Regions from separate parts of the Neobacillus sp. 114 genome, predicted to be linked through region 2. Evidence: riboswitches for the same ligand, from Rfam matches in the RefSeq annotation. Region 2 holds a riboswitch; each other region holds the start of a gene.
What was found. A riboswitch is a leader RNA that binds a small molecule or an ion and turns the genes downstream of it on or off. The one in region 2 is predicted to bind cobalamin.
Positions count from the first base shown of each region.

Region 1 (6,111 bases), 780 kb from region 2:
CTGCTCGAATGATGTGCTTTGGAGCTCCAGCCGCTACTACTCTCCCATTATGTAACAGGAGCAACCGATTACAATACAGTGCAGCTATATTTAAATCATGCAGAACCGCGATTACGGTCAGATCATCTTCTTGCTGCCATTCTCGAATCCGATCCATCAAAAGTACCTGATGACCAATATCGAGATAGGTGGTCGGTTCATCAAGCATCAGAAGCTTTGGCTGCTGTGCCATTGTCTTTCCAAGAGCTACTCGCTGCCGCTCGCCCCCGCTAAGGCTTTCAAGCAGGCGATCACTTAACTCAGATAACCCCATTTTCTCTATAATGGAATCGATTAGTGGTTCAATCTCTGTTTTTTCTTCACCGAGCCAATTTTGAAAAGGAAACCTCCCCATTTCTATAACCTCTCTTACTGTAAATCCAATTGGAGGTAGAGATTCCTGCTGCAATACTGCCAACCATTTGGCTAGTTCCTTGCGTGTATAAAGTTCAATCCGTTTCCCATTTAATTCAATTCTTCCGGCTGTTGCACGATCCACTCCCGACAATAGCTTTAACAATGTAGACTTGCCGCTACCGTTCGGTCCAATGATCCCCAAGCATTCTCCACGTTTCACAGAAAAGCTAATTTCATCAAGCACAGACTGGTTGTCAAACCGTTTACTTAAGCTTTCCACTTCAATAAACATCCATCAACTTCCCCCTGTCATTTGCTTATTTCTACGAAGCAAGTACGCAAAGAATGGAGCGCCAAGAAATGCGGTCACAACCCCGAGCGGAATCTCCGTTGGGCTAAGTAATGTACGGGCAATCGTATCTGCCCAAAGGACATATATGGCACCAAATATCACGGACAATGGCAGTAATAATCGGTAATCCGGCCCAACTATTAGCCTCACTAAGTGTGGGACGACAAGCCCGACAAAACCAATCGTTCCTACAATTGACACTGCGGCAGAGGTGATTAGGGTGGAAACGACCAACACAACGAGCCGTGTACGTTTAATGTTGACACCCAAATGGGCTGCCTGCCGCTCTCCTAATGCAAATAAATTTAATGTACGTCCATATGACAGCAACACCACTATTCCAATTGCTAAATAAGGCATGAGCACAAAGGTAAATGACCAACCTCTTAAGGCTAAACTCCCCATCAGCCAAAAGACGATTTCATTCACCACCTGATCTGACAATGACACCATAAAGGAAACAAGTGATCCAAGAAAAGCAGAAACGACAACCCCAGATAAAATGATTGTTTCTACTTTAAACTTTCCATGTACATTTGCTAAACGGAGTACAACAAGCAAACTAATCAGGCCTGTCATAAATGCAACCAGTGGTATGGTCCAAATACCAAATAAACTAGTATGAAACCCGAATAGAATTATGAAAGCAGCACCTACCGCTGACCCAGATGCTACCCCTAATGTATACGGGTCAGCTAACGGGTTGCGCAACACTCCTTGAAAGCCAGCACCAGCAAGTGATAAGCATGCTCCAACAAGAATGGCAAGAAAAACCCGTGGCAAACGAACTTTTAAAATGATTTGCTCAGCTGATTCAGGCCAGTTGGAATCTATGAGACTTTGTAAAAAAGGCAGCTGGTGCAAGAGAATTCCCCAAACTTGCGAAAGAGCTAGATTAGCAGTACCAAGCGATAAACTAATGACCACTGAGAAAAGCAGGAGAACGAAACCCGCTCCCCCCCATATTGCTAATCTTCTTTTCATTTCTTAAACGATTCCGGATAAATTGCCACAGCAATTTGCTTCAGTGCATCTGTTATTCTTGGTCCGGGTCTGGACATAATATTTCCTTCAATCCCCGTCAGTCGACCTTCTTGAATGGCTGTAATCTTATCCCAGCCACTTCTAGATTTAATTAATTCCTCTAGCGGTTTGCCAGACTTATCATCAACAACATTAGCGGAATACAAAATGACATCCGGGTTATCCTGAATGATCTTCTCTTCATTGATGGCATTCCAGCCTTCCAGATCTGAAGCAATATTAACGCCGCCAGCCAGCGTAATCAGTTCATCCATAAATTCACCCTTGCCAACCGTCCAGCCTGGAGAAAATTCAATATAGACTTTTTTCTTATCTTCTTCCTTAATTTTTGCAGCAGCTTCTGTGACAGTGCGAATATCTTCCTTCATTTTAGCCACTAGTTCCTCTGCTTTTTCCTGAGTATCTGTTATGATGCCAATTTGGATAATATTATTTAAAATATCCTCCATCTTTTTCGGCTCAGTTTTATATAACTTAAGGTCTAAACCACGAAATTTCTCAGCAATATCATTTTTCATGGAAATGCCACCGATTACTAAATCCGGATTAGCAGCAATAATGGCTTCCTCATTTGGCTTAGTCACCCCGCCTACTTTTGGCTTTGTCGTTGCTTCTTTAGGGTAATCATCATAATCAGATACACCAAAAATTTTATCGCCCAGGCCTAGAGCGAAAAGAATTTCCGTTTCTGATGGAGAGGTAGATACAATACGTTCCGGTGCCTTATCAAAAGTTAATTCAGCACCCGTTGCATCCTTCACTGTAAGCGGGTAAACTGTTTCTTTAACCTTTACCTCTTCAGTTGCTGTTTCGGATTTTTGTTTTTTATCAGCACCTGAAGATTCTTTTGATGTCCCACATGCGCTGATTGTCACCATCATCAATACAGTCAAAATTAATGCCAAAAACTTTCTCATTACTCAATTCTCTTCCCTTCGTTTATAGTTCGAGATGAGCTTGATATCTTGAAGTCTTTCCCATAACAACGAAAAAAGCCCTGCTTCCATTCGGAAACAGGGCGCGCGAAATCAGAAAAAATAAATATATTTATACTGATTATGCCGATCCTTTTCCACGAAGGATTTCGTTGGCAAGCTTAATAGGCAGGTTTCCTGGCTTACGGGTAACGTGACTTCCTCTCCTTCCCATTCCTAAGTTGGAACAGTGGTACTGCGAGGTTATCCCCGAATAACAGTGGCGGGACCGCGCCGGATTCTCACCGACTTCCCTTTTAACCTTATCCAATGATAAGGCACCTACTAGCTATGTAAGATTCAATTGGTCAAGCAAATTACTCAACTAGTATTATAGCAAATACTTCATGATAAGCAAATATTTGGTTTTGCGATATAAGATTAGAATAGACCTGTATCGCCGGTAAACATAAATGGATCCACAAACTAAACTTGAAGAATTTCAAATGCACATTTATAAAAGACCCTTTTACAAAGTACATTTCTTCACAAACTGTATGCTATAATTTGTAGGGTAAAAGAAAGTAAGAGGTGACCATTCTTGGCAATACATGTTGTACTATATCAACCAGAAATTCCGTCTAATACGGCAAATATTGCACGGACGTGTGCCGCAACGGATACAGCCTTGCATTTAATACGGCCGCTTGGCTTTTCAACAGATGAAAAAATGATAAAACAAGCTGGTTTAGATTTCTGGCAGTCTGTAAACATAACGTATTATGACTCATTGGATGACTTTTTTTCAAAAAATCATGGTGAGTTTTACTATATTGAAACGTTTGGTGAAACAGCACATTCATCCTTTGATTTCAGCGATGTTTCAAAGGAACATTATTTTATGTTTGGAAAAGAAACAACGGGTTTACCAAAAGATTTACTAAGAACACATAAAGATCACTTTTTGAGAATACCAATGAATGACCATGTTCGTTCACTGAACCTCTCGAATACAGCTGCGATATTGGTGTATGAGGCTTTGCGACAGCAGGGATTTCCTAATTTAAAATAACAAAATCTTCCTAACTGGAAGATTTTGTTTAATTGTTTAAACTAAGTTAAATATTATTTAAAAAAATTATTATCCACCTAACTTAATCATCTCTAAATGCTTGATTGTTGGACTAAGATTTACTAAAAAGTAAGCTTCTCTCAGCCTTCTAAATGGTGCACTCCCTTGTAAATAAGCTTGGCCACCGGAATAGAGCATGTCGGCATGGACCACTTTCAAGGTCAATTTAGCTATTTCTAATCGTGTTAACAATATTTCCTTCCAAATAAGCGATAGATCTAAAGTATTTGCAAGTTTATATGCTTTTTCGCGGATGCACTGTAGTTCTTCAATCAATTCCTTTGGCTGCGGTTTTAAATGTTGATTAACTTCTACATCCCTGGAATAACACTCTTCCATAGATTTAAGAGAAGCATAAGATACTCCTATTCCCAAAGGAATTTGGTAGAGTGCTAATGTTGGTCGTACTTTTTGTATAAATGAGTCTGCTTCTTCGGCGATAATCCAATCATCTGGAACGTACACATTATGCAAGGAACAAGAGTAAGTTGCACTACCATTTATACCAACAAAATTTGTTTTACTTTCTAACGCTAAACCTTCAATTTTTACAGGTATCATACACATTATTCGCTGGTGGTGATTTAGAGATGCTAGGATAACAAACCAGTGATCGTCCTTCAAATTTGAAACACTAGGCAAACTGCCATTTATGATATATCCCCCATCAACTCTTTCAGCTTTAAGCCTGATAGTTTCCAGCCCAGCATAAAATTTTAATGCGTTTGATAAACCAGTCCCTACCAGTTTATCTCCTGATTCTAATAATGGTAACAAATTTTTATTAATAAAAAAATTGTTGCTCAATCTCACAGACGCTAGACCGGCTAAATGACACCATAATGTAAAAGCTGATGTCATGCAATACTTCGCAGTTTCTTCTATTAAATACATCTCTCTATTATTGACATGTTCCTTTTGTAATCCGTTTGGATGAAAAAAACCTGCTTTACCGACCGAACTCAGAAATTCTTTAGGATAATAAGCATGTTCATCTATTTGCCTGATAAATGGTTGAAGATATTCATCAATGATTTGTTTTAAAACTACCTCTTCTTTATTTGTTATCACATTTGCACCCCTAATCCTGATAGGATATTTCTATTTCCTCCATTCAATGCTCTCTTGCTTCTGTTTGTTAACTATTAAATGGTATATATTCCTTGATAACTCGAATAGTTCTTAGTTGTTCATCCTCTGCACCTTGAACAGGAAGACCGACTTCGATATTTTTTCTTGTGTATACTATATTCTCTTCCGTAATTATTTCACCCGGTATAAAAATTGGGATGCCTGGCGGATAAACCATTACAAATTCTGCAATGATTCTTCCAACAGACTGTTCAAATGGAATCACTTCCGTTTCAGCGTAATAAGCATCCCGTGGTGTTAAAGCCAACGAAGGAATTTCAGGTAACAAGACTGAACTGTTTATATTCATGTCCGCTTGAACTTTATATTCTTGTGACAATACAGTTAATGCTTTTATAAGTGTGTTTAAATCCTCCTGAGTATCTCCAGGTGTTACAATACAAAGGATGTTGTACAAATCGGACAATTCGACTTCAATATTAAATCGATTTCGCAGCCATTTTTCAACATCATATCCTGTAATCCCTAACTCTTTTACAGATATTAAAAGCTTGGTAGGATCCATCGCGACGGCTGCACTTGATTCCAGAATTTCATGCCCCATACAATAAAGATGAGGAATTTCATTAATTTTCGAACGTGTTTCTTCTGCTTTTCGAATCGTGCCCTCCAACAGTGCTTGTCCTTCTGTAGCTAATGATTTTCTGGCTACGTCTAATGATGCCAGTAATAAATAAGAGGTCGAGGTTGTCGTTAACATACTCAGAACCGATTGTACCCGTTTGGGTGAAACAAGTTTTCCCCGTAAATTTAGAATGGAGCTCTGAGTAAGGGAACTGCCTAATTTGTGCACACTTGTTGCAGCCATGTCAGCCCCTGCCTCCATGGCAGATAACGGCAGTTCCTTATGGAAATGAATATGCGCTCCATGGGCTTCATCTACAAGAACCGGAATGTTTCTAGAATGTGCAATGTTGACAATTCTTCTTAAATCCCCAGAGATTCCATAATAGGTTGGATTGATAACAAGAACAGCTTTTGTATCCGGGTGTAAAACTAATGCACTTTCTATGGAATCTGGTGTAATCCCATGAGAGACACCAAACTTGGAATCTACTTCCGGATGAATAAAAATAGGAACTGCACCTGAAAAAACGATCGCACTCATGATTGATTTGTGA
Region 1 covers NZ_CP126144.1:3,487,040-3,493,150, forward strand. Annotated here, with positions in the region: gene QNN06_RS16995 (ABC transporter ATP-binding protein) at 1-688, opposite strand, end outside; gene QNN06_RS17000 (FecCD family ABC transporter permease) at 692-1,732, opposite strand; gene QNN06_RS17005 (ABC transporter substrate-binding protein) at 1,729-2,709, opposite strand; cobalamin riboswitch at 2,878-3,067, opposite strand; gene trmL (tRNA (uridine(34)/cytosine(34)/5-carboxymethylaminomethyluridine(34)-2'-O)-methyltransferase TrmL) at 3,308-3,778, shown strand; gene QNN06_RS17015 (acyl-CoA dehydrogenase family protein) at 3,848-4,909, opposite strand; gene QNN06_RS17020 (aminotransferase class I/II-fold pyridoxal phosphate-dependent enzyme) at 4,977-6,111, opposite strand, start outside.
Region 1: it holds a riboswitch for cobalamin, as region 2 does, so the genes downstream of both, QNN06_RS17005 (ABC transporter substrate-binding protein) here and QNN06_RS20735 (ribonucleoside-diphosphate reductase subunit alpha) in region 2, are expected to answer to the same signal.

Region 2 (6,111 bases):
CTGATATACATAATCCAGATTCTCCTGAGTGTACAGCTCTGGATTCTCTGTTAACAAAATCCGTATAAATTGGGCCATGAAGTACGCATGCTGCATTTCATCCCGCTGGATATAGCTGATCATCGTACTGGTTTTCAGCATTTTCTGCTCCCGAGCAAGATGATAGAAAAAGGCAAAGCCCGCATAAAAATAGATCCCCTCGAGGTTAATTGAGTTTACACCTAATTCAAATAAATGTTGCGCTGTGGGCTTTTCGCGAAATCGTTCATATGCATCTAAAATCAGTTGGTTCCGTTTTTGTACAATCTGGTCACTTTTCGCTTGATTAAACCGCTCATTTTGTTCACTTAACGGCACAAGGGAGCTCAGTATATATGAGTAGGATTCATTATGGACCGCCTCCTGTTGGGCAATCACTGCAAAAATCGCTTTAAAGCTGGAATCGGTCACATAATCCATTACTTGTGTCATCGTCGGTGTTTGCAGGCTGTCCAGCGATGCAAGCTGGGTATTGATTCGCAAAAATACATCTTTTTCAATGTCACTAAGCAGGTCCCACTGTTTTATGTCATCCTGCATATTAATCTCTTGCGCCTTCCAAAAATTTGACAATAACGTTTGATACAAATCGTACATCTGCGGATAGGCAATATCGTTCCAATTGAGCAGCCCCGATGACTGCCCGTTGATAATACCTGTTGATTTATTTGGAAACTCCGGGTTCAGCAGTTTTATTTTTTTCAAAAGGTTCATGGTTCCTCCTATCAGCTATGGCAAGCTTCGCATTCCTCGATTTCCGTTTGCGATGTGCTTCTAACATAGTACGTCGTCTTTAAACCCTGCCGCCACGCTTCTAGATGCAGGTTCAACAGTTCTTTCGCCTTGATATCATGCCGGACATAAAGATTAAAGCTAATCGCCTGGTCAATATGGCGAGCGCGGGCAGCATTTTGTTGAATGCTCCACTGCTGATCGAGCTCGTGCCTTGCCCGGCGGTAATAGATATACGTTCGATGGTTCAAATCTGGTGCTGTTACTTTAAATTTAAAGTTTTTCTTTTCCTCCGCGTATTCGACAGAGTAAATTGGGTCAATTCCATCGGTTGAACCACCAATCTTGGCCGTTGATGAATTTGGTGCGATAGCCATTAGCCAGCCATTCCGGAGACCGTATTGTGCGACCTCCCTTTTTAACTCCAGCCACCTATCAGACCGATACTTTTTCCGGACAAAATACTCGCCTGTCTGCCACTCCGAACCAAGGAACTTGCTGTAGGCTCCCTTCTCTCGGGCCAATTCCATTGAGGAACGGATGGTATAATAGGCTATCTCCTCATAAAGCTCATCCGCAAATTCAACGGCCGAATCAGATTCCCAGTGGATCCCCTTCAGCGCTAAAAGATGATGCCAACCAAACGTACCGAGACCGATAGCCCGGAATTTTTGATTCGTCATCTGCGCCTGTCCTACCGAAATGGTATTTAAATCAATGACATTATCCAGCATTCTGACCTGGATACGGACCAAACGCTCCATTACCTTAGCCGGCACCGCTTTTGCTAGATTGATAGATGATAGATTACACACCACGAAATCTCCAGGTTTACGAACAATAACTGCATTTCCATCCTGATCCTGGTATTCGTTAACAATTTTCGTCGCCGACATATTTTGCGTGATTTCCGTACAAAGGTTGCTGCAGAATATCGAGGTGCGGCCCTTTCCTAATAGATGTTTATTAGGATTTTGCCGGTTGACTTCATCCCGATAAAACATATATGGCGTGCCCGTTTCCAATTGCACCATCATGATTCGCGCCATAATATCCATAGCCCTATACGTTTTTCGCGGCAATAAAGGATGGTTAACAGCCTCTTTATATTTCTCCGTAAAGTATCTCCGGTCAATTTCATCGTAAAAATCCTCTAGTCCAAGTGGATTTCCATCGGCATCCTTCCAGCCCATCACCTGCTTCACTTGATGGGGACAAAAGGTATGCCACTCGCCGCTGCTTCTGCCAGTCCCATCGGTCTCTTGCAGTTTTTCCATAAAAAGATCGGGCACGCAGACACCTGTAAAAATATCATGTGCTTTCCGGCGTTCGTCCCCGTTGTTCGTTTTCAAATCCAGGAATCCGTTCATCAAGTCCTTATGGAATAAATCCAAATAAACGGAAATCGCCCCCTGACGCTGCCCTAATTGATCAACACTTACTGCGGTGTCATTAACTAGTTTGATCCATGGTACAACACCAGAGGAATTTCCCTTGAATTTCTTAATATCAGAACCCAGTGCCCGGACTTTTCCAAAGTAAATCCCAATCCCACCGCCATCTTTGCTTAACCTGGCAATATCCCAATTGTTTAAATAGATGCCATCAAGGGAATCGTCCACCGTATCAATGAAGCAGGATGAAAGCTGGCCAAAGCTTTTTCCGGCATTCGCCAAGGTAGGAGTGGCAACGGTCATGTATAAATTGCTCAGTGCCCAGTAGGCTTCCTTTACAAGCTTTAATCGATGGTCCTTGTCCTCATTTTTCATGATTGTCATGGCAATGATCATGAAACGTTCCTGCGGTAGTTCGAAAATGGTTCGATTATGGTCTCGGGCAAGGTAACGGTCTGCCAATAAGAATAACCCTATGTAATTAAATAACTCATCCCGCTCTGGGTTTATATCTGCTGCTAATTCATCCATTTCCTCTTTGGTATATACATTTAATAGGTCACTAGAATAAATCCCTATTCTCGTTAAATGTTGAATTAAGCCGTAAAAATCTCCGTATTTTAATGAAGAATCATACCCTCTGTTTTCCGATGCATTTATATAGAGTTCATACAGATATAACCGGGCAGCGATAAAAGTCCAATCTGGCTGGTCCATAGCAATTTGGTTTACTGCATATAATAACGCCTGCTGATTTGCCTCTTTTTTGGAAATATCAAGTTCCCTAATTTGTTTTTGCAGCTCTGTTGTATCGAGATTATATTTCTCCGAGACCTGCCTAATTGTTTCTAAAACTTCATGTAAATCTGATTTTTCCTGTGTGGTCATGGTTTTCCCCCTAAAAATAAAAAATCCGCTTCGGGGGGATCCGAGCGGATGAAACGAGCAAACAACAAAATAGAAAACGAAACCATGCCTTCTTTTTCTGTCGCCGTCGTTTCCTCTTCTCAATCCCCGAAGAAGTTGAAACATCTTAAGAAAGACAGGTCTCCTGACTTATGCATCACTCTACTCTGAGCCCTTCCCGTATAAGCACCTATTTTCATAAGCCTTCTTATACAGTGGTTTGCTCATTTCGTCAGCATTTACAGTTGCGGGGGCAGTTCCGGCATCACACCGGATTCCCTATTAAGCCGTGTTCGGCGTCTTCCTTTAAGGCTAACACAATATATAGTTTTTAGTTTTGCAAATAAAACAATATATAGAAAAACTAATATCAATATTAGTACAAGCTCATTTTTTGGTCAAGTATTATTTTCCATCAACAACAACATTTGGCTCTACTGAAATATCGATACTTGGCCGTAATGTCTGCGAAATAAAGCAAGCTTTCTCGGCCCGGACTGCAATCTCTAGCAATTTTTCTGGGGAGATCCCCGAGGCACTATTAATATAAAAAACTGGGCGATGGATAATTTGTTTAAACTTCAATTTGCCATCCTCCCTGTCAACTACACCCTCAGAAACAACCTCGAGTTTTTCTACCTCAATTTTTCGATTCCCCAGCATCGCCCCTAGTGTAATCATATAACAATTATTGGAAGAAGAAATAAGCAGCTCCTCTGGATTTGACCCGATTCCTGGACCCTCCATATCCGCCGGTGCCGAAACAGCGATATCCAGACCACCGTTTGTCTGAATATGCCCCTTCCCATTCCGATCTCCATGCCAGCTGCCATTTACTTTAAAGTAAAAACTTTCCATTTTGCAAATACCCCTTTATCATTTTTTATGAACCATCCTTATTAACCTTTCAACAAAATTTTCGAAACCCCTGCAAAAAATGACAAAAAGGAATCTTACATTTTTTAATGTAAAACTCCTCCATTCTTCACTCAATGTGTATGGTGATTATGATGGCGGCGGAACAATTGATTTGAATCCTCTGCCATGATCAAAATACCTAAGCCCATCTCCACAATCCCTACAATCAGAAAAATCGGTAATGTTTAGCGAGACATTCGTCGTAAAAAGTTATTAATTTAAAAGTTAACCTCATCCGCCTTTACAACGGCAATCTGATATTCAGGAGTTTTCACCCCTCTTAGGGTACTATTATGGTGATTTATTATTTGCTCGGCAGGATAAAATCCGTCAACAGTGGTATGACCGTCCTCAACTAATGTAACATCAAAACCTTGTGATATGGCCGCACGGCAAGTCGTATCAATGCAGAATTCCGTTCTCACTCCGACCACAACTAGGTTGGTCACACCTCGATTTTGCAACTCTTCTTGTAATTCCGTTTGATAAAAAGAATCCGCCGCCCGTTTGTGGATTACGATATCCTGTTCGCGCGGAGTGATACCGGAAGCAAACTGCCAAAATTGAGTCCCCCTTTCCAACAAATCTCCCTCCGGACCTTCAAACTGAATATAAACGATCGGGACATTTTCACTTTCTGCTTTAGCAATCATCTTTTGTATCACGGAAACCGTTTCATCCTTTTTATAGGTCCCCCAAATTGGACCTAACTGCACATCGATAACCAATAAAGCTGACTTTCCTGCTCCCATAAGAATTCATTCCCCTTTCGCAATTCTTTTGTCTTTTTTACATCCAACCGATTACTACATTTACATCATTTACCTTAATTTTCACACAAATTTGATAATAAAAAAACCGCAAATATCTCAAAAGAGATTTGCGGTTTTTTTGAGGTGGCTCCCTGAATGGCTTTTGACGACAAGTTACTAAATTTATTGACTGGTTCTGTCCTCATGAACCCTCTAAGAAGACACTTCCCTCCATTTACCTATTTCCCGTCCACAATTTCCTTCAATATCTCATACGATCGTTTTTGTTTTTCCACATCATATATATAAGACACTGCCATAAGTTCATCCACATTATATTTTTCCTGGAATGCTGATAATTGCTCCCGGACGGCCTCTTTACTTCCCAACATCGTCATTCTCGACATGGACATCACCATTTCCTTCTCCATTGGAGTCCAAATTTGATCCATATTTTCAACAGGTGGCTGCAATGGCATGCGGGAACCGCGAACAACGTTTAGGGAAAATTGTCGCATCGTAGTTGATAAGAAACTTGCTTCTTCGTCCGTTTCCGCAGCAACTACGTTTAAACAAACCATCATGTATGGTTTATCCAAATACTCTGACGGCTGGAATCGGCTGCGATATATCGAAATCGCCTCCTCCATAAATCTTGGCGCAAAGTGGGAGGCAAAAACATAAGGCAGACCCAGACTTGCAGCAAGATAAGCAGAATCCGTCGAGGAACCAAGAATATAAATAGGGATATTCGTTCCTGCTCCAGGATATGCCCGCACATAACCTTGCTGGTCTTCTGGTCCAAAATACGTTTGCAACGCTTTAACATCTTCAGGAAACGTAAAGACAGAATCATTTTTCGAACGTCTTAGTGCATTTGCTGTCATCATGTCTGTTCCAGGCGCGCGGCCGAGACCAAGTTCAACCCGCCCCGGATAAATGGTTGCCATTGTTCCAAATTGTTCAGCAACTACCAAAGGGGAGTGATTCGGGAGCATAATCCCGCCTGAGCCCACGCTAATTTCATTTGTATGTTCTAACGTATGTTTTATTAAAATGGCTGTTGCAGAACTAACCAGCGTCGGGGTATTGTGATGTTCGGCAATCCAATAGCGTTTATATCCCATTTTTTCAACTGACTGTGCTAAATCTATCATTTCATCAATCGCTTGTTTCGAATCCTGTCCTTCCCGAATTGGGGCAAGGTTTAATACGGAAACTGGTATATGAATATTTGTCATTATTTATAAGTCCTTTCTTTAAACAGATACACTACTATAGTAACAATGACAGTTTAGGAACAAAAATTAAATGCTTATACAAAAAGAAAAAGGTGCCGAACCATCCCGACACCCTTTACCTTCAAACTA
Region 2 covers NZ_CP126144.1:4,271,586-4,277,696, forward strand. Annotated here, with positions in the region: gene QNN06_RS20730 (ribonucleotide-diphosphate reductase subunit beta) at 1-753, opposite strand, end outside; gene QNN06_RS20735 (ribonucleoside-diphosphate reductase subunit alpha) at 765-3,053, opposite strand; cobalamin riboswitch at 3,190-3,390, opposite strand; gene QNN06_RS20740 (OsmC family protein) at 3,477-3,929, opposite strand; gene QNN06_RS20745 (cysteine hydrolase family protein) at 4,208-4,741, opposite strand; gene QNN06_RS20750 (LLM class flavin-dependent oxidoreductase) at 4,981-5,982, opposite strand; gene QNN06_RS20755 (hypothetical protein) at 6,109-6,111, opposite strand, start outside.

Region 3 (6,111 bases), 1.6 Mb from region 2:
TTGCCGATGTTCATCTTGGAGACAGTATTGCTGTCAATGGGGTTTGCTTAACTGTCACCTCCTTTACGGGAACCCGCTTTACGGTCGACGTCATGCCGGAAACGGTTAAAGCCTCTAGTTTAAATTCGTTAAAGCGCGGCTCAAAAGTAAATCTTGAGAGAGCAATGGCGGCCGGGGGAAGGTTTGGCGGTCATATTGTTTCGGGGCATATCGATGGCACCGGGGTTATTAAAAGCAAAAATGCGCTTGAAAATGCTGTGTATTATGAAATTGAGGCCGAGCCGGAAATATTGAAATACATCATTTATAAAGGCTCTATAACAGTGGATGGGACAAGCTTAACGGTATTTGGAGTGACCGAAAACTCGTTTACATTATCGTTGATTCCCCATACGATGTCGGAAACCGTGGTCGGTATCAAAGGACAGGGTGAGATTGTAAATTTAGAATGCGATATGATTGGCAAATATGTCGCTCATTTTATGAATAATTTTTCGAACAATCAGAAGCCTAAAGGCCAATCAGGTATTACGGCCCAATTTTTAGAAGCGAATGGATTTTTATAATATTGCATGAAAAAACTGAACAAAGGAGTGATACAGCATGTTTGACAGGATTGAAGAAGCAATCGAAGAATTGAAACAAGGGAAGGTTATCATTGTTTGCGACGATGAGGACAGGGAAAATGAAGGAGATTTCATAGCGCTTGCTGAAAAAACGACTCCTGAGGTTATCAATTTGATGGTAACGCATGGGAGAGGCCTTGTCTGTGTTCCGATTGAGGAAGAATTAGCAAAAAAACTGGATTTAATGCCGATGGTAGCTAACAATACCGACCCGCATGGGACTGCTTTTACAGTCAGCATTGATCATAAAAATGCTACAACGGGTATTTCGGCCTTTGAACGGTCCGCGACAATCATGAATTTAATTAACCCTCAGTCAAAAGCTGCCGATTTTAAACGACCTGGTCATGTTTTTCCGCTTATTGCTAAAAAAGGCGGCGTCCTTAGAAGAACAGGTCACACAGAAGCAGCAGTAGATCTTGCAAAACTATCTGGAGCCAAGCCAGCTGGCGTCATTTGTGAAATCATGAATGAAGACGGGACGATGGCCCGGGTACCGCAGCTTAGAAAAATCGCCGATAAGCTGGGCCTGAAAATGATTACGATCAAAGATCTGATTGAATATCGAAATCAGAAGGATAAATTGGTAAAGCGGGAAGTTGAAATCAAGCTGCCGACTGAATATGGCGATTTTAAAGCAATCGGGTATTCAAATATGGTAGACGACAAAGAGCATGTTGCTCTCATTAAAGGTGAAATTGACCCGGAAAAGCCAATTCTGGTCAGGGTTCATTCGGAATGCTTAACGGGTGATGTTTTTGGATCTTACCGCTGTGACTGCGGTCCGCAGCTCCACGCCGCCCTGATGCAGATTGAACAAGCCGGCAATGGTGTGCTGTTGTATATGCGCCAGGAAGGCAGAGGCATTGGCCTCCTTAACAAAATGAAGGCCTATCAGCTTCAGGAACAAGGCTACGATACGGTAGAAGCAAATGAAAAACTTGGCTTTAAGCCTGATTTAAGGGATTACGGAATTGGTGCACAAATTTTAAGAGATCTTGGCATCAGAAAAATGATGTTATTAACGAATAATCCGCGTAAAATTAAGGGCCTCAAGGGCTATGACCTGGAAGTCGTCGAGCGGGTACCGCTGCAAATGGAAATGAGACCCGAAAACGAAAGCTATTTAAAAACCAAACATGATAAATTAGGTCATCTGCTTCATTATTAAAAATACGGAGGAATAGAAATGGGACATATTTTTGAAGGAAACTTAGTTGGTACAGGACTGAAAGTCGGAATCGTAGTTGGACGTTTTAATGAATTTATTACAAGCAAATTATTGTCTGGCGCACAGGATGCTTTAAAGCGCCATGGAGTGAATGAGGCTGATGTGGATGTCGCGTGGGTTCCAGGCGCATTTGAGATTCCATTAATCGCTAAAAAAATGGCTGACAGCAAAAAATATGATGCAGTTATCACACTTGGTACAGTTATCCGCGGTTCCACACCACATTTTGATTTCGTGTGTAATGAAGTGGCAAAGGGAGTATCCCGCATCACGCTTGACACTGGCATTCCGGTTATTTTTGGGGTATTAACCACAGATTCAATCGAGCAGGCAATCGAGCGGGCTGGTACAAAAGCAGGCAACAAAGGCTGGGAAGCTGCTTCTGGCGCCATCGAAATGGCAAACCTAACAAGAAATTTTGAATAATAGCAAGCCTAGGGGGCACCTTTTTTAGGGTTGCTCCCTGCTTGTTTAATTCAGTAAAAAAATGAAAGCAAAAACAAAAACATGTACAAATGAACCAGACTTTTACTATAATAATAACAGCATAAAAAAATAATCTTTAAAAAACAGGTGCTAAAGTCTTAACACAAGACTCTTAGCTTAATAGGGAAGTTGGTTAAAAGCCAACGCGGTCCCGCCACTGTAAATGGGAGCAACCTATACGATGTCACTGTCGCAAAAGATGGGAAGACATAGGAAGCAATGACCATGAGCCAGGAAACCTGCCTGCTTTTAAACACAATTGCCTACGTGGATAGGAGAGTGTTAAGCAGGAAACGTCACTCGTTTGTTACTTAGCATACATAACACCTCCTCCTAGTTGATAGGAGGATTTTTTTATGCCAATTTTGGGGTAAAGATAGAAAGGGAGAGAGAAATAATGAGAAAAGCAACAAAATTGATGGTTATTGCGGGAGCACTGGCGCTGGCGGTACCTTACAATGCTTATGCAGCTGAGGATGTCAGCACAGAGATTGCCTCTACTGCCGAACATGTTCAGGCTGGAGAGCTAAATTCAGATTGGCTGGCTATTTCTCTATCAAAAGCAGGGAAATTGACATCAGCAAACAAGCAAGACTATCTAATGAAGCTGAAAAGCAGGGTAAATGGAACTGATTTAAAAGGAACGGAGCTTCATAAAACTATCCTGGCTGTTCGTGCTTTAGGGGCAGATCCGGCTAATTTTGAGGGGCAAGACTTAATAAAAAAGGCTTACAGTGATACATCCTTGAACGCATTTACTGCCTATGTATATGCATTAATTGCATTAGATAGTGCAGATTACACTATCCCAGCTGATGCTTTATGGACAAAAGATAAACTTATCGCCAAGATTACAACTATGGATTCAACTGCCGGTGGCTGGAACTGGGCTGGATCAACAAGTGAACAAGCTGATCCGGATACAACTGGAATGGTGCTGACTGCTTTAGGCAAGCATAAGTCAGATGGTGTTGTCAAAGCAGACATCAATAGTGCCGTCTCTTATTTAAAAGCGGTTGAAACGGCTAATGGCGGTTTTGATAATTGGGGAGAAAACTCATCTTCAACGGCCCAGGTGGTAATTGGACTTTCCTCTATTGGGGTAGACCCGACTTCCACTGAATTCACTAAGGATGGAAAAAATCCTGTTAATCATCTATTTACCTATGAAATAGGAAATGGCGGCTATAAATGGATGAAATCCGAAACGGCAGAGAATAGTTTTGCAACAGAGCAGGTTTTTCAAGCTTTAGTAGCTTACGATAAATTTAAATCTGGAGACCAACTTTTTAGTTTTCCATATCAAGTGAATGAGGAGCCTGTACCATCACAGCCGACTATACCTGCTCCAACACCAACGGTCGTAAACAACAATAATTACGTGACTGTCACACCTACTACAGACGTTTCTAAATTACCTGTCTCAGAGTCAACGAAAGAGGTAATTAGGGAAATCATTACGAACAATAATGCCGGCGCAGCAGGAACTACAGGAAATACATCTTCACAGCCGCAAGTGATTGTCGTCCAGCAGCCAGCAGCGATTCAAACAGCAGCAGGCGAACCCAAAGTTGAGGTGAAAGTTGAAAAAGAAAGTGGTACCTTCAATTCCAATAACCTCAAGGTAGGGGGCACTACTGCATTTATTGGGGCACTGGCTTTAGTTCTTAGAAGAAAGTTCTTGGGGGTGTAAGCATGAAAGGCTGGCAGAAAATCATCGGTGATATTGCATCATGGCTCTTGGTAATCGGTGGGATTGGCTATGCTATATATGGCTATACTCCGGGCAAAACGATTACAACAACAACAACCACCCCTCAGGTTAAACAAGTTCAGCAGGATCAGCAAACCGCTGCCGAAACAGTTGAGAATGTGGAAGGGATTGTTTCCAATGCAGAAGCAACGTCATCTGATACCGCTGGAAAAAATTCAACAGTAAAAGTAATAACTACTCAGCCAGTAAAACAAACCTCAACGGTAACGCAACAGGCAGCAAGCAGCACGGCACCAGCATCTGCACAGGTGGAAGAGAAAAAGCAAGACACAGTAACTGTTTCAGTAAAGACACCTGATGGCTATTTAATCGCACCAAGAAAAGTTGAAATAAATGACCAAACGAAAGCTGCCGATGTTTTGAAGCAGGTCTGTCAGGAGGCCGGCATAAAGCTGGATACCACTGGTACGGGTGCCACGCTCTATACAAAAGGCATTGGCGGCTGGCATGAGTTTGATAAAGGACCATACAGCGGATGGAGCTACAGAATAAATGGAGTTAAAGGAGACCGATCATCCGGCGTAAAGGATGTTAATCCGGGCGACACGATTGAGTGGAATTATGTCGTCGATTACAGGGAGGATAAGTGATGACGAGTATTCACTCCGTTTTTAAGCCCAAGATACGGCAACTTTTTACTTTAAGGAATATGACCTTAATGGCGTGTTTAGCAACCTTGAGTATTGTAGGCAGGATTTATATGGGGATGATTCCAAACGTCCAGCCATCAACGGTTATTATTATTTGCTCTGCCTTGATTTATGGGGTGCGGTTTGGGCTGATTATTGCTGTTCTTACTGTATTAGGTTCAAATCTTGTGTTAGGCTTCGGCCCCTTTGTTATCATGCAGCTGATTGCTTGGGGGACAGTTGCCGTTCTATCGGGCATGATCGGAAGATTTTATGAAAAAATCCCGCATCTACTTTTATCGGTATACGCCGGATTTACCGGGCTGTTTTTTGGATTTATGGTATCCTTAAACGTCTTCATCATTGGCGGCCCGGCTGCTTTTTGGGTCTACTACTTAAGAGGGATCCCGTTTGATTTATATCATGCGGCCGGCAACTTTTTGTTTTATTTAACCCTTGGTCCAGTCCTGCTAAAGCTTTTACAAAGGCATAAGGAAAAAACATTTCATCAAGACCCAATTGAGTTAACAGATAATAAATAGCACGCCAAACGGCGTGCTATTTTTGCATACTCTGCAGTTTTTGAATCAACGAATCGACTTTTTCGCCAACATTATAAAGAACTTCCTCAAAACCTTTTTTCCATTCAGGTGCTTGTTCTTTAATCGATTTCCCAATCTTCTTGGCATTTTCATTTAATTCTTTACCAATTTCTTCTGCTTGGTCTTGTATGTTTGATGCGGGGTTTGTTTCCCCGGCTAGCTTAGCATTTATGGACACAACCTCAAAATTTTCTTTAGGAAGAGAGGCTGTTGATGTTCTCATGATTTCTTTAAAAATAGGAACGACATTTGCCGAACTTGAGCTTGGCAGGTAGTGCTGGCGGTCGGTTTGGTCAAAACCAATCCAAATGGCACCTACCAGATTGGGCGTATAGCCGACCATCCACTGATCCTTCGTGCCGTTTATATCAGCAAACGGAAGCTGGGTTGAACCGGTTTTTCCGGCAATTTGTACTCCTGGGATGCGGGCTTTTTGACCTGTTCCAGATTCAACCACATTTAGAAGAATGGAGGTCATTTCATTTGCCACCTTTTTGGAGGTCACTTTGGTTGTTTTAGCTTCCCGTTCAGCAATAATATTGTCTGTTGGGCCGACAATTTTTGTAATCAAATGGCTGTCCTGACGCTTCCCGCCATTTGGAAAAACTGTGTAAGCATTGGCCATCTGCAGAGGGGAAACGCCTTTACTCATCCCACCAAGTGCGACCGCTAGATTTCTATCTTCTTTTTCTATAGGAATACCGAAACGTTTCAAGGAATCAAGTCCCTTGTTTAAACCTACCTGATTCAACAGCCAAACGGT
Region 3 covers NZ_CP126144.1:2,643,854-2,649,964, forward strand. Annotated here, with positions in the region: gene ribE (riboflavin synthase) at 1-566, shown strand, start outside; gene QNN06_RS12995 (bifunctional 3,4-dihydroxy-2-butanone-4-phosphate synthase/GTP cyclohydrolase II) at 604-1,797, shown strand; gene ribH (6,7-dimethyl-8-ribityllumazine synthase) at 1,816-2,283, shown strand; cobalamin riboswitch at 2,412-2,604, shown strand; gene QNN06_RS13005 (prenyltransferase/squalene oxidase repeat-containing protein) at 2,741-4,036, shown strand; gene QNN06_RS13010 (DUF4430 domain-containing protein) at 4,039-4,707, shown strand; gene QNN06_RS13015 (ECF transporter S component) at 4,707-5,288, shown strand; gene QNN06_RS13020 (transglycosylase domain-containing protein) at 5,305-6,111, opposite strand, start outside.
Region 3: it holds a riboswitch for cobalamin, as region 2 does, so the genes downstream of both, QNN06_RS13005 (prenyltransferase/squalene oxidase repeat-containing protein) here and QNN06_RS20735 (ribonucleoside-diphosphate reductase subunit alpha) in region 2, are expected to answer to the same signal.